3 regions of the Bacterioplanoides pacificum genome follow, and region 3 is predicted to be linked to each of the others. Evidence: predicted binding sites of a transcription regulator. Region 3 holds the regulator's gene; each other region holds the start of a gene.
The links. Region 3 encodes FliA, which starts transcription of late flagellar genes. Its sites were predicted from a motif close to CTAAAGTTNNNNNNNNNNCNGCCGATA; they were not measured.

Region 1 (3,280 bases), on a different contig from region 3:
TCGCCTGATGTAATGCCATCACCCCAAAATACAAAAACAGCAGTAACAACATTGAGGTTAAGCGTGCATCCCAGACCCACCAGGTTCCCCAGGTCGGTTTGCCCCAGATAGCGCCGGTCAGCAGCGCAATCAGGCAAAAGCTGGCACCAATCGGCGCGATGGTTTTGGCCACCCAGGCGGCCATTTTCATCCGCCAGATAAGAAATACGGCACCGGCCACCGCCATCATCATAAAGGCGCTCTGAGCCAGAATCGCCGCCGGCACATGAATATAAATAATGCGGAAACTATTGCCCTGCTGGTAATCAGCCGGTGCATAAGCCAGCCCCAGAATCAGCCCGGCTACGCCCCCCACCAGCGACACCAGCGCCAGCCAGGGAATCCACTTTTCTGTAATTTCATAAAACCACTTAGGCGATCCCAAGCGATGATATAAGCGAACCAGCCATTGCCACATAATGTAAATTACCGCGATAAATTAAGTTTCAGCGCTGCTGCCACAGCAAACGGAGTTAAACACATCGCCAGTGCCAGCAAAGCACCGAGAAATCCTAACTGGCCGTTATAGGCCATACCAATACTGGCGTGATACACCGCACTGGCGGCAAAAATCAGTATCGGGATATACAGAGGTAAAATCAGCAGGCTTAACAGCAAACCACCACTGCGAACGCCGGCCGTTAACGCTGCCCCCACTGCTCCTAACAGGCTCAGTACCGGAGTGCCAATCAGCAGACTGGCCAGCAGTGCAGCATACGCATCAGCGGGCAAATTCAGCATCAGTCCCAGTACCGGTGCCATCAACGTCAGCGGCAAGCCGCTGATACACCAGTGCACCAGCGCTTTTCCCAGCGCCATCACATATAACGATTCACCGGATGCCAGCCATTGCTCCAGCGAGCCATCTTCGACATCGGCTTTAAACAACGCGTCCAGTGATAACAGCGTGGCCAGCAAAGCTGCCACCCAGATAACACCGCCAGCAATTTTGCCGAGAAATTTCGGATCCGGGTCGACCGCCAGCGGAAACAGCGCCGCCACCATCAGAAAAAACATCAGCGGATTCAGCCACTCTCCCGGATTACGCGCAGCCAGCAGGAAGTCGCGTTTAACCGTTGCCAGTACCAGGCTCATATCAGCGCCCCCAACTCCAGACGCCGCAACGAAGCAATATTTTCCAGTGCGTGGTGAGACGTGATCACCACCGCTCCCTGGCTTTCAACGTGTTGCTGTAAACGGCCTTCCAGCCAGGCTACACCGGCTTTATCAAGAGCGGTAAAGGGTTCATCAAGGATCCACAGCGGACACGGCCCAACACCACGCTCAGCCAGCGCCAGACGCGCCAGCCCTACCCGGCGCTGCTGACCTGCCGACAGCTGCATACACGGCGTTTCTTCGTAACCGTAAAGCTGCACTTCATCCAGTGCCCGCCACAGGTCATCTTCGCCGACGGCCCAGGCGGCCGTTAACCAACGCAGATTTTCGATCGGGGTAAGGGTTTTTTTAAGCGCTGCCAGATGGCCCATATACAGGCGCTGAGCGGCGTACTCGCTGTAGACCGCGGTTAATGCCCGGCCCTGCCATAACAGCTCGCCCTGGTAATCACGATTAAGGCCTGCCAGCAGTCGTAACAGGGTGGTTTTTCCGGCGCCGTTCGGCCCTGCCAGCTGCAGCAATTCACCGTTTTTAAGCTGCAACCCGAGGTTATCGAACAGCACCCGGTCGTCGCGCTCACAACAGAGCTGACGGGCCTGTAAATCTATCGTATGGCTGCCGGTTGCGGCGGTCATAATGACCCCTATTACTGCTGAAAAAATCCGCCACTCCGCACCGGGAGTCGCACAAAACCGCCGCATTATATACAAATTCCCTCTGTTAGGACGGAGCGGCACAAACTAACATGGGTAAAGATGAGTAAACCTTGGCCGATATCAAATTTATGTCTGAAAGCCTGCCCCTGATCACCGCCAATACCCTGAAAGCAGCACGCCTGAGCAGCAGTGCCAGTGAGCGGGTGCAGGCTCCGTCGCGCACAGAAGAGGTCAGCGCCCGGGTGATCACCAGCCAGACGACAAGTCGCTCCGGCGATCACAGCAAAGGGACGCACTATCAGCTGACCGTTGAGCTGAACGGCCGCCGGCTGACATTGGAAAGTGAGTATCCACTTCCACCTGAAAGCCGTTTAAAACTGGCCATCGACATCAACAACAACCGCACAAGTGGTGAACAGGTCAGTGCTGTCCGGGTACTGGAGATCATTCCACCACCGTCAGACAAAGCGGTAATCAACAGCCAGACAACCAGCACCAGCCACAGCAACACCGCTGGCGACGATACCGCCGTGCTGCTGCAACGTATCGCCAGATTGCTGCACCACACCACCCGGCAAACGACCGACGGCCCTCCAGCAGGGCATCAAACGGCCACAGACCAGCCGACACAGACACAGATAAACCGCTGGCTGGCGCAAAAACTACCATTGCTGCAGCAACGCCCCGGCAAAGCCGCGGCCAACGCCACAGCGCTGTATCAGGCGCCGGCCAGGCAGCACATTAACGCCAATACGAGCAACGCTAATACGACCAACGCTAATACGACCAACGCTAATACGACCAATGTCACCGCGATCAGTACCAGCTACGGCAGCAGCCCGGATACAAGCGCCCAGCCACGGTTATTACCGCTGCTGCAGCAACTGCTGGCCAGCGAACTGCCCGATAAAGTCCGGCAACCGTTACAACAGCTGTTACACAATCCGCCACAGCCGGATACCCCTGGCGGCGCACGCGCCCAAATCAATAACAGTGGCCTGACCTTCGAAAACAAACTGGTCAGCGGCCTGCTGCAGCTGGCCAACAACAACGACAACAACAGCCAGCCGGCACAAGCACAATCCCTGCTTAATCGTTTATGGCAAGCTCCAATCCCCGCCAAAGACTCAGCAACCACGCTGCAGCCCCCGCAAACGGCGGCAGCCAAACCGGCCACTCAGGGGATCAGCGCACTCCTGCTGGCCACCCGGCAACGGCTGGAGCAAAGCCTGAAACAGGCCAGCTCTGATCCGGCTGAAAGCCCGGCAGACACAGAACAGGCGGCACTCACCCGTTTGCCCTCATCAGCCGCGAACACATTGCTGAGCGGGCTGCTGCAACACGATCACAAAGCCGTATTAAGCCGCAGCCTGCAGCTGTGGCTGGCGCAACTGAACCAGACCCAGGTCAAAGCGTCTTCCCAGACAGGCACCTCGTCCACAGGCACGTCGCCGGTCAGCTCCTCTGAC
Region 2 (3,280 bases), on a different contig from region 3:
CGATTAATAAATCAACTGAAGACACTGGTGTTACGGCAGAGGCCAACGCAACGGAAGTTGTAGGTGGCTCTAAGACTGATCTTCTCAACGCTGGTGCTCTGCGTTTTGGGGCTACCGCCGGTGCGGTTACTGCAGGTGAAAGTATCCGTCTGACTATCAATAATGTCGCAGTCGATATCACTGAAACCGGAGATTATGAGAAAAACAAAGCCAATGCGATTGCGGCAATTAACGAAGTCAGCGGTCAGACTGGTGTGGTTGCCAGCGACAATGGCGAGTCCCTTACCTTAACGGCTGCTGATGGTCGTAACATCTCATTGTTTGCGGACTCCGCAACTGCGAGTGAATCTGTTACTGATTTGGGTACCGATATTCGGAACTTTGGCCTGGGCACTGATAGCGTTGGTGTGGATAGTGGTGCGACCACCGTTGATGCATACAGCTACGCTTCTGGTGCAAAGACAACTTACTCAACGGTTACTTTATCGTCAGCCAGTGCTTATGAAGTGGGCATCGGTACTAATGGTACAACGGGTCTGGAAGACTCTGGCTTTAAAGCCGGTGTTTACGGCGGCGGTGAAGACGGCCAGGCACTGACTGATATCGATATCTCTACCTTCGAAGGTGCGCAGGATGCGCTGGTGGCCGTGGACAACGCCATTGCTCAGGTTGCCAGCCAGCGTGCGGATCTGGGTGCGGTGCAGAACCGGATGGAATCCACCGTCAGTAACCTGCAGATCACCTCAGAAAACCTGAACTCAGCGAACTCGCGGATTCAGGATGCCGACTTCGCAGCGGAAACTGCTGAGTTGCAGCGTACTAACGTACTGCAGCAGGCAGGTATCTCGGTACTGGCTCAGGCCAATGCGGCGGGTCAGCAGGTTCTGTCCCTGCTGGGATAAGTTCTCCGGAACTTATTTCTCCGGTTACTGAAAAGTAACCGGAGAGCATAACCCAGACATGCGAGGTGAGTTATGAATGAGATAAAAGCCACAATGACCGACAGAGTGCAGCTGGTTGCTGCCGGCAATAAGCCGTCTGTCCAGGCTGATTCGACTTCATCCGCAGCAGTTCAGGCTTATAAAGCCGGGCAGGTAGATGAGAGCGGCAAAGGTTTGCCAGCCATGAGTGACAAGGTTGCCGAAGTGAGTAAAGAACAGGTGAAAGATGCTGTTTCTAAACTGAATGACTACGTGCAATCCACTGAACGCACTCTCGACTTCCAGCTGGATGAAGACAGCGGTCGTACTGTGATTAAGGTGTTTGATAAGGAGTCGTCCGAGTTGATCCGTCAGATCCCTGATGAGTTAGCCCTGACACTGGCGCAGAAATTGAATGATGAGGAGCCATCGTTATTATTCAGCGCTCAGGTATGACGGAGACCACCTCAGCAACATAAAGAGGTGACTCAACTGACATCTGCACTAATAATAACCCCGGATCGGCCGATAAGGTTGATACCGGGGTTTTGCGTTTCCGGGAGACAGGTAAAGGCGTGTTAAACGGGCGCCGGGAGAGGAGGTATTATGGCTGCTATTGAATCCCTGGGTTTAGGTTCAGGCGTGTTAACCAATGATCTGGTGGACAAAATTATCGGGGCCGAGCGTGAAGCATCGGAACTGCGTCTGGATCGTGAAGAAAAAATCGTCGACGCCAAAATTACCGCCTACGGTGAAATTCAGTCGCTGGCGGATAAACTGAAAGCCGCTGCCGGGGCGCTGGCCTCTCCCAGTGAATCCGGCTCTACCGTCGCAACCTCATCGGATGAAAGTATTTTAACCGCCACCGGTTCAGCGCTGGCTGACACCGGTAGTTATAATATCGAAGTGCTGAATACGGCAAAATCGCATTCGCTGGTCACCGGCGCCTATTCCAGTTACGACGAAATCATCGGCACCGGCGAAATCCGTATCAGCTTTGGTGATATCAGCTACGATGGCAGCGGTAATTTTGTCAGCCAGGATGTTAATCCGGATAAAGGTGGTGACCCGATTGTTATCGATTCATCGAATCAGACCCTCAGTGGCATCCGGGATGCCATTAATAACGCCAATATCGGCGCTAAAGCCAATATTATTAATGATGGCAGTGGTTATCGCCTGGTCATCAGCTCCTCCGATACCGGTGCCAGCAGTGCGATGCGTATCGAAACCTTTGACTCAGACGGCAACCTGGCCACTTCCGGTTTGTCGGCAATTGCCTACAACGAAAATCAGAATGGTGCCGGAGCGCTGGAAGAAACAGCCCGGGGTGAAGATGCTCAGCTGAGAGTGAACGGCCTGACCATTACCCGCGATTCAAACACGGTTGATGAAGTGGTACCCGGGGTATCTCTGAATCTGAAAAGTGCGGACGTTGGCAAGCAGGTGACGGTATCGGTGCAGCCGGATACCGAAGCGATTCAGGAAAATATTCAGGCATTTGTTGATGCTTATAACGAGTTTAAAAAGTTTACCGACGATCTGACCTCTTACGATTCTGAATCCGAACAAGCCGGTCTACTATTAGGTGATGCCACCATCCGGACTATTCAGCAGCAGGTGCGTTCGTTAATCAGCCAACCCATTTCCGGCCTGGTGGGCACTCAGTATCGTTCGCTGACGGAGCTGGGAGTTAACACAGACCGTAATAACGATTTCCTGCTGGATTTTGATACTTCGGTGTTTACCAAGGCACTGAGTGAAGAGCCGGAAACGATTGTCAGTATTCTGGCTAAAAGTGGTTCAACCAGTGACAGTCAGATCACTTATGTCAATGACTCGATCAATACTCAGTCGGGCTCTTATGGTGTGGAAATCACTCAGCTGGCGACCCAGGCGGTTTATCAGGGGGGCAGTGTCAGTGCGCTGGATTTTTCTTCTCCGGTTGTTATTGATGAAAACAATGATGGTTTTACCATTAATGTGGATGGCACCAATGAAGTGATCAGCCTGACCCATGGCAGCTACAGCAGTGGTGATGAGCTGGCGAAACAGATTGCGTTACAGATCAACAGTAACCCAACCTTTAAAAACAGTTTCTCCTCGGTATCGGTCGACTTTGATGCCAGTGCGAAGTCATTTTCTATTACGTCGAATAAATACGGTTCAGACTCACGAATTTCATTTACCAGCGTTGATTCCAACACGGCGAACACGCTGGGCTTTAATATCCTGGGTAAGGGAACCTTTGACGGGGTCGAGTTAACCACGATTAATGCCGATGCGTTTGTTGGTAAAGGTGCCTCCACACAGCCGGGTACATTAACTCTGGATGACACTCAGGGCATTGATTTTTCCAC
Region 3 (3,280 bases):
TTTTTCCCGTTTATTAGGTGTGGAGTTGCATAAGGTCGGTAACGAAAAAGATCTTAAAGCGGCGCTGCTGAAAACCCAGAATAAAAAGCTGGTACTGATTGATAGTGCCGGTTTAGCCAGTCAGGACCCACATTTTCAGACACAATTGTCTATGCTTAAAAGAACGGGTGCTGGCCTGAAAAAATTGCTGGTACTGCCTCTGACCAGTCAGGGGCGTTGCCTGCAGGAAAACTACGAACATTTTAAAGCAGCTGGCCTGGTCGGCTGTGTATTTACCAAACTGGATGAGTGTTTCAGTCTGGGCCCGGCGATGAGTGTGGCAGCGTTAACCAAGCTGCCGGTGACACTGGTTACTGATGGGCCGCATATACCGGATGATGTGCATTATCCGGATGCCGCTAAACTGGTGCAGCTGGCTGAACAAATGGCAAGAATGGCACGTACCCGCTGGCAGGCAGCGGATGCGATGCATCTGGCCACTCAATCCCGTTTCCAACAAGGAGCATAATCGAGAATGTCTAGGCATCCCGTACAAGTAATCGCTGTCACCGGTGGTAAAGGTGGTGTTGGCAAAAGTAATGTATCGGTGAACCTGGCAATTGCACTGGCCGAAATGGGCCGGCGCGTCGTCGTATTGGATGCCGATCTGGGCCTCGCCAATATCGATGTTCTGTTAGGTATCAGCTCCAATAAAACCATCGAAAATGTACTGCAGGGTGAATGTGACCTGCGCGAAGTGATGGTGCGTGGCCCGGGTGGTATTCGTATTGTTCCGGCGTCCTCAGGAACTCAGAAGTTGTCTCAGCTGAACAGTATGGAGCACGCGGGTCTGATTCAGGCATTCAGTGATATTGGCGATGATGTTGACGTGTTGATTGTTGATACGGCCGCCGGTATTTCCGATACCGTCATGAGTTTTGTGCGGGCTGCTCAGGAGGTTCTGATGGTGGTCACTGATGAACCGACATCAATCACCGATGCGTATGCTCAGATTAAATTGCTGAATCGTGATTACGGTGTATTCCGTTTCCGTATTATTGCCAACATGGTGCGCTCTCCACAGGAAGGTAACGCGTTATTTGGTAAGCTGACCAAGGTAACCGACCGTTTTCTCGATGTAGCGATGCAATATGTCGGCGCTATTCCTCAGGATGATGCCGTTAAACGGGCGGTGCAGCGGCAAAAAGCCGTTGTGGATGCGTACCCGCGCTCGAAGGCTGCGACGGCTTTCCGGGCGCTGGCTAAAAAAGTGGATTCCTGGCCGTTGCCATCGACTCCTCGCGGTCATCTGGAGTTTTTTGTTGACCGCCTGGTACAGGAAACCGGGGCTTGATTTGTGGTAGCTGGAAGTTGTCTGGTGTATACCGAAGTTCAGAATAATAACGCGGACGAGCTGGTGCGCCAGCACGCTCCCTTAGTGAAGCGCATCGCTCATCATATGTTGGGGCGTTTGCCTGAGAGTGTGCAGCTGGAAGACCTGGTTCAGGCGGGTATGATTGGCCTGCTGGAAGCATCGCGTAAGTATGATGGGGGCAAAGGTGCCAGTTTTGAGACTTATGCCGGTATTCGTATCCGTGGCTCGATGCTGGACGAAATTCGTCGTGGAGACTGGGCGCCACGTTCTGTGCATCGCAACAGCCGGCGCATCTCCGAAGCGATTAAGCAGGTTGAAAGTATCAAAGGGCGGGATGCTGAAGACGGTGAGGTGGCGGAACATCTGGGCATCTCACAGCAGGAATATCACGCTATTCTGCAGGACAGTGCCGGTTGCCGTTTATTCAGCTATGAAGAAGTGCTGGAAAAAAATGACGCTGGCGCTGATGTGTTTGCCGGAGAAAATCCGAATCCGCTGGAAGGCATCGAGCGAGGGGCTTTCCAGCAACACCTGGCTGAAGCGATTAAGGGCCTGCCTGAGCGAGAGCAGCTGGTGCTGGCGTTATATTATGACGAAGAACTGAACCTGAAAGAGATCGGGGCCGTGCTTGGGGTAAGTGAGAGTCGTGTGAGTCAGTTACACAGCCAGGCTGCTGCCCGTCTGCGTGCCCGGTTATCCGATTGGCTTAACTGATTTTCTACTTTGTTTCACTTCTCTAACTCCCTGATTTTGAAGGAAACCTGAGTAATGTCGGGTTCCTGATAAATTATTTCCCGATATCCGCTATTGCCACAATCTCTTTCTGGATAAAGCGATAACAGGGTCTACACTAATTCTTAGTAACGACTTGGAATATACAAAGTCGACTAGTGGAGGTCGTTTTGGACAAAAATATGAAGATTCTCATCGTTGATGATTTTTCTACGATGAGGCGTATTGTCAAAAATTTACTGCGTGATCTGGGGTTTACCAACACCGCGGAAGCGGATGATGGCACCACGGCGCTCCCGATGTTGCAAAACGGTGACTTTGATTTTCTGGTAACCGACTGGAACATGCCGGGAATGACGGGCCTGGATCTGTTGAAAAAAGTGCGCGCAGATGAGCGCCTTAAAACCCTGCCGGTACTGATGGTAACGGCAGAAGCCAAACGCGACCAAATCGTAGCGGCAGCCCAGGCTGGCGTGAATGGTTATGTTGTGAAGCCTTTTACTGCGGCCGTTCTGAAAGAAAAAATTGATAAAATTTTTGAACGCGTCGAAGGCTGACGGGAAGGCGAACCGATGGCAGACATCAAATCAAATACGGATGACGCTGCAGTAGGCTCGGAAATCAAATCGCTGGCAGAAAATATGCTGCTACAGCTGGAAAGTGGCGATTTGGGGAAAGCCGTTGCGTTAGTAAACGACCTGAATCAACTGCGGGATCAAACGCTTTATAACGAAATTGGCCGACTGACGCGGGCGCTGCATGAATCCATCAAAAATCTGAGAATTGACTCTGTGGGAGCAGGCTCAGAAATTGAACATGCAACCGACAAGCTGGCCTATGTTGTTGAAATGACGGATAAGTCGGCCAATCGCACTATGGATCTGGTCGATGCCAGTCTGCCGTTGGCGTCTGATATCAACAGTCGGGCAGAGGAGTTGTCACACCAGTGGCAGCGTTTTCTCAATAAAGAACTGAAGCCGGATGAATTCCGGGCTTTATCGAAATCCATTAATTCGTTTCTGAAAGACAGCGCATTACAGTCTCATAAACTGCAGGGACAGCTATCCGACATCATGCTGGCGCAGGACTTTCAGGACCTTACCGGACAAGTCATTCATAAAGTGGCAGAGCTGGTAAGGGATGTGGAGATCCGTCTGGTAAATCTGGTGGCTATGGCCGGCCATGTTGATTCCA

Region 1: fliK (flagellar hook-length control protein FliK) is a predicted target of FliA. The motif match lies at 1,905-1,931, and genes of this name have one in related genera.
Region 2: fliD (flagellar filament capping protein FliD) is a predicted target of FliA. The motif match lies at 1,425-1,451, and genes of this name have one in related genera.

Annotation. Positions count from the first base shown of each region.
Region 1 is NZ_JBHRYB010000013.1:233,265-236,544, forward strand. It holds gene ACFOMG_RS12280 (heme ABC transporter permease) at 1-457, opposite strand, end outside; gene ccmB (heme exporter protein CcmB) at 466-1,134, opposite strand; gene ccmA (cytochrome c biogenesis heme-transporting ATPase CcmA) at 1,131-1,790, opposite strand; gene fliK (flagellar hook-length control protein FliK) at 1,940-3,280, shown strand, end outside.
Region 2 is NZ_JBHRYB010000001.1:425,077-428,356, forward strand. It holds gene ACFOMG_RS01940 (flagellin N-terminal helical domain-containing protein) at 1-902, shown strand, start outside; gene ACFOMG_RS01945 (flagellar protein FlaG) at 975-1,376, shown strand; gene fliD (flagellar filament capping protein FliD) at 1,527-3,280, shown strand, end outside.
Region 3 is NZ_JBHRYB010000015.1:112,068-115,347, forward strand. It holds gene flhF (flagellar biosynthesis protein FlhF) at 1-508, shown strand, start outside; gene ACFOMG_RS15440 (MinD/ParA family protein) at 515-1,333, shown strand; gene ACFOMG_RS15445 (RNA polymerase sigma factor FliA) at 1,337-2,068, shown strand; gene cheY (chemotaxis response regulator CheY) at 2,269-2,643, shown strand; gene ACFOMG_RS15455 (protein phosphatase CheZ) at 2,659-3,280, shown strand, end outside.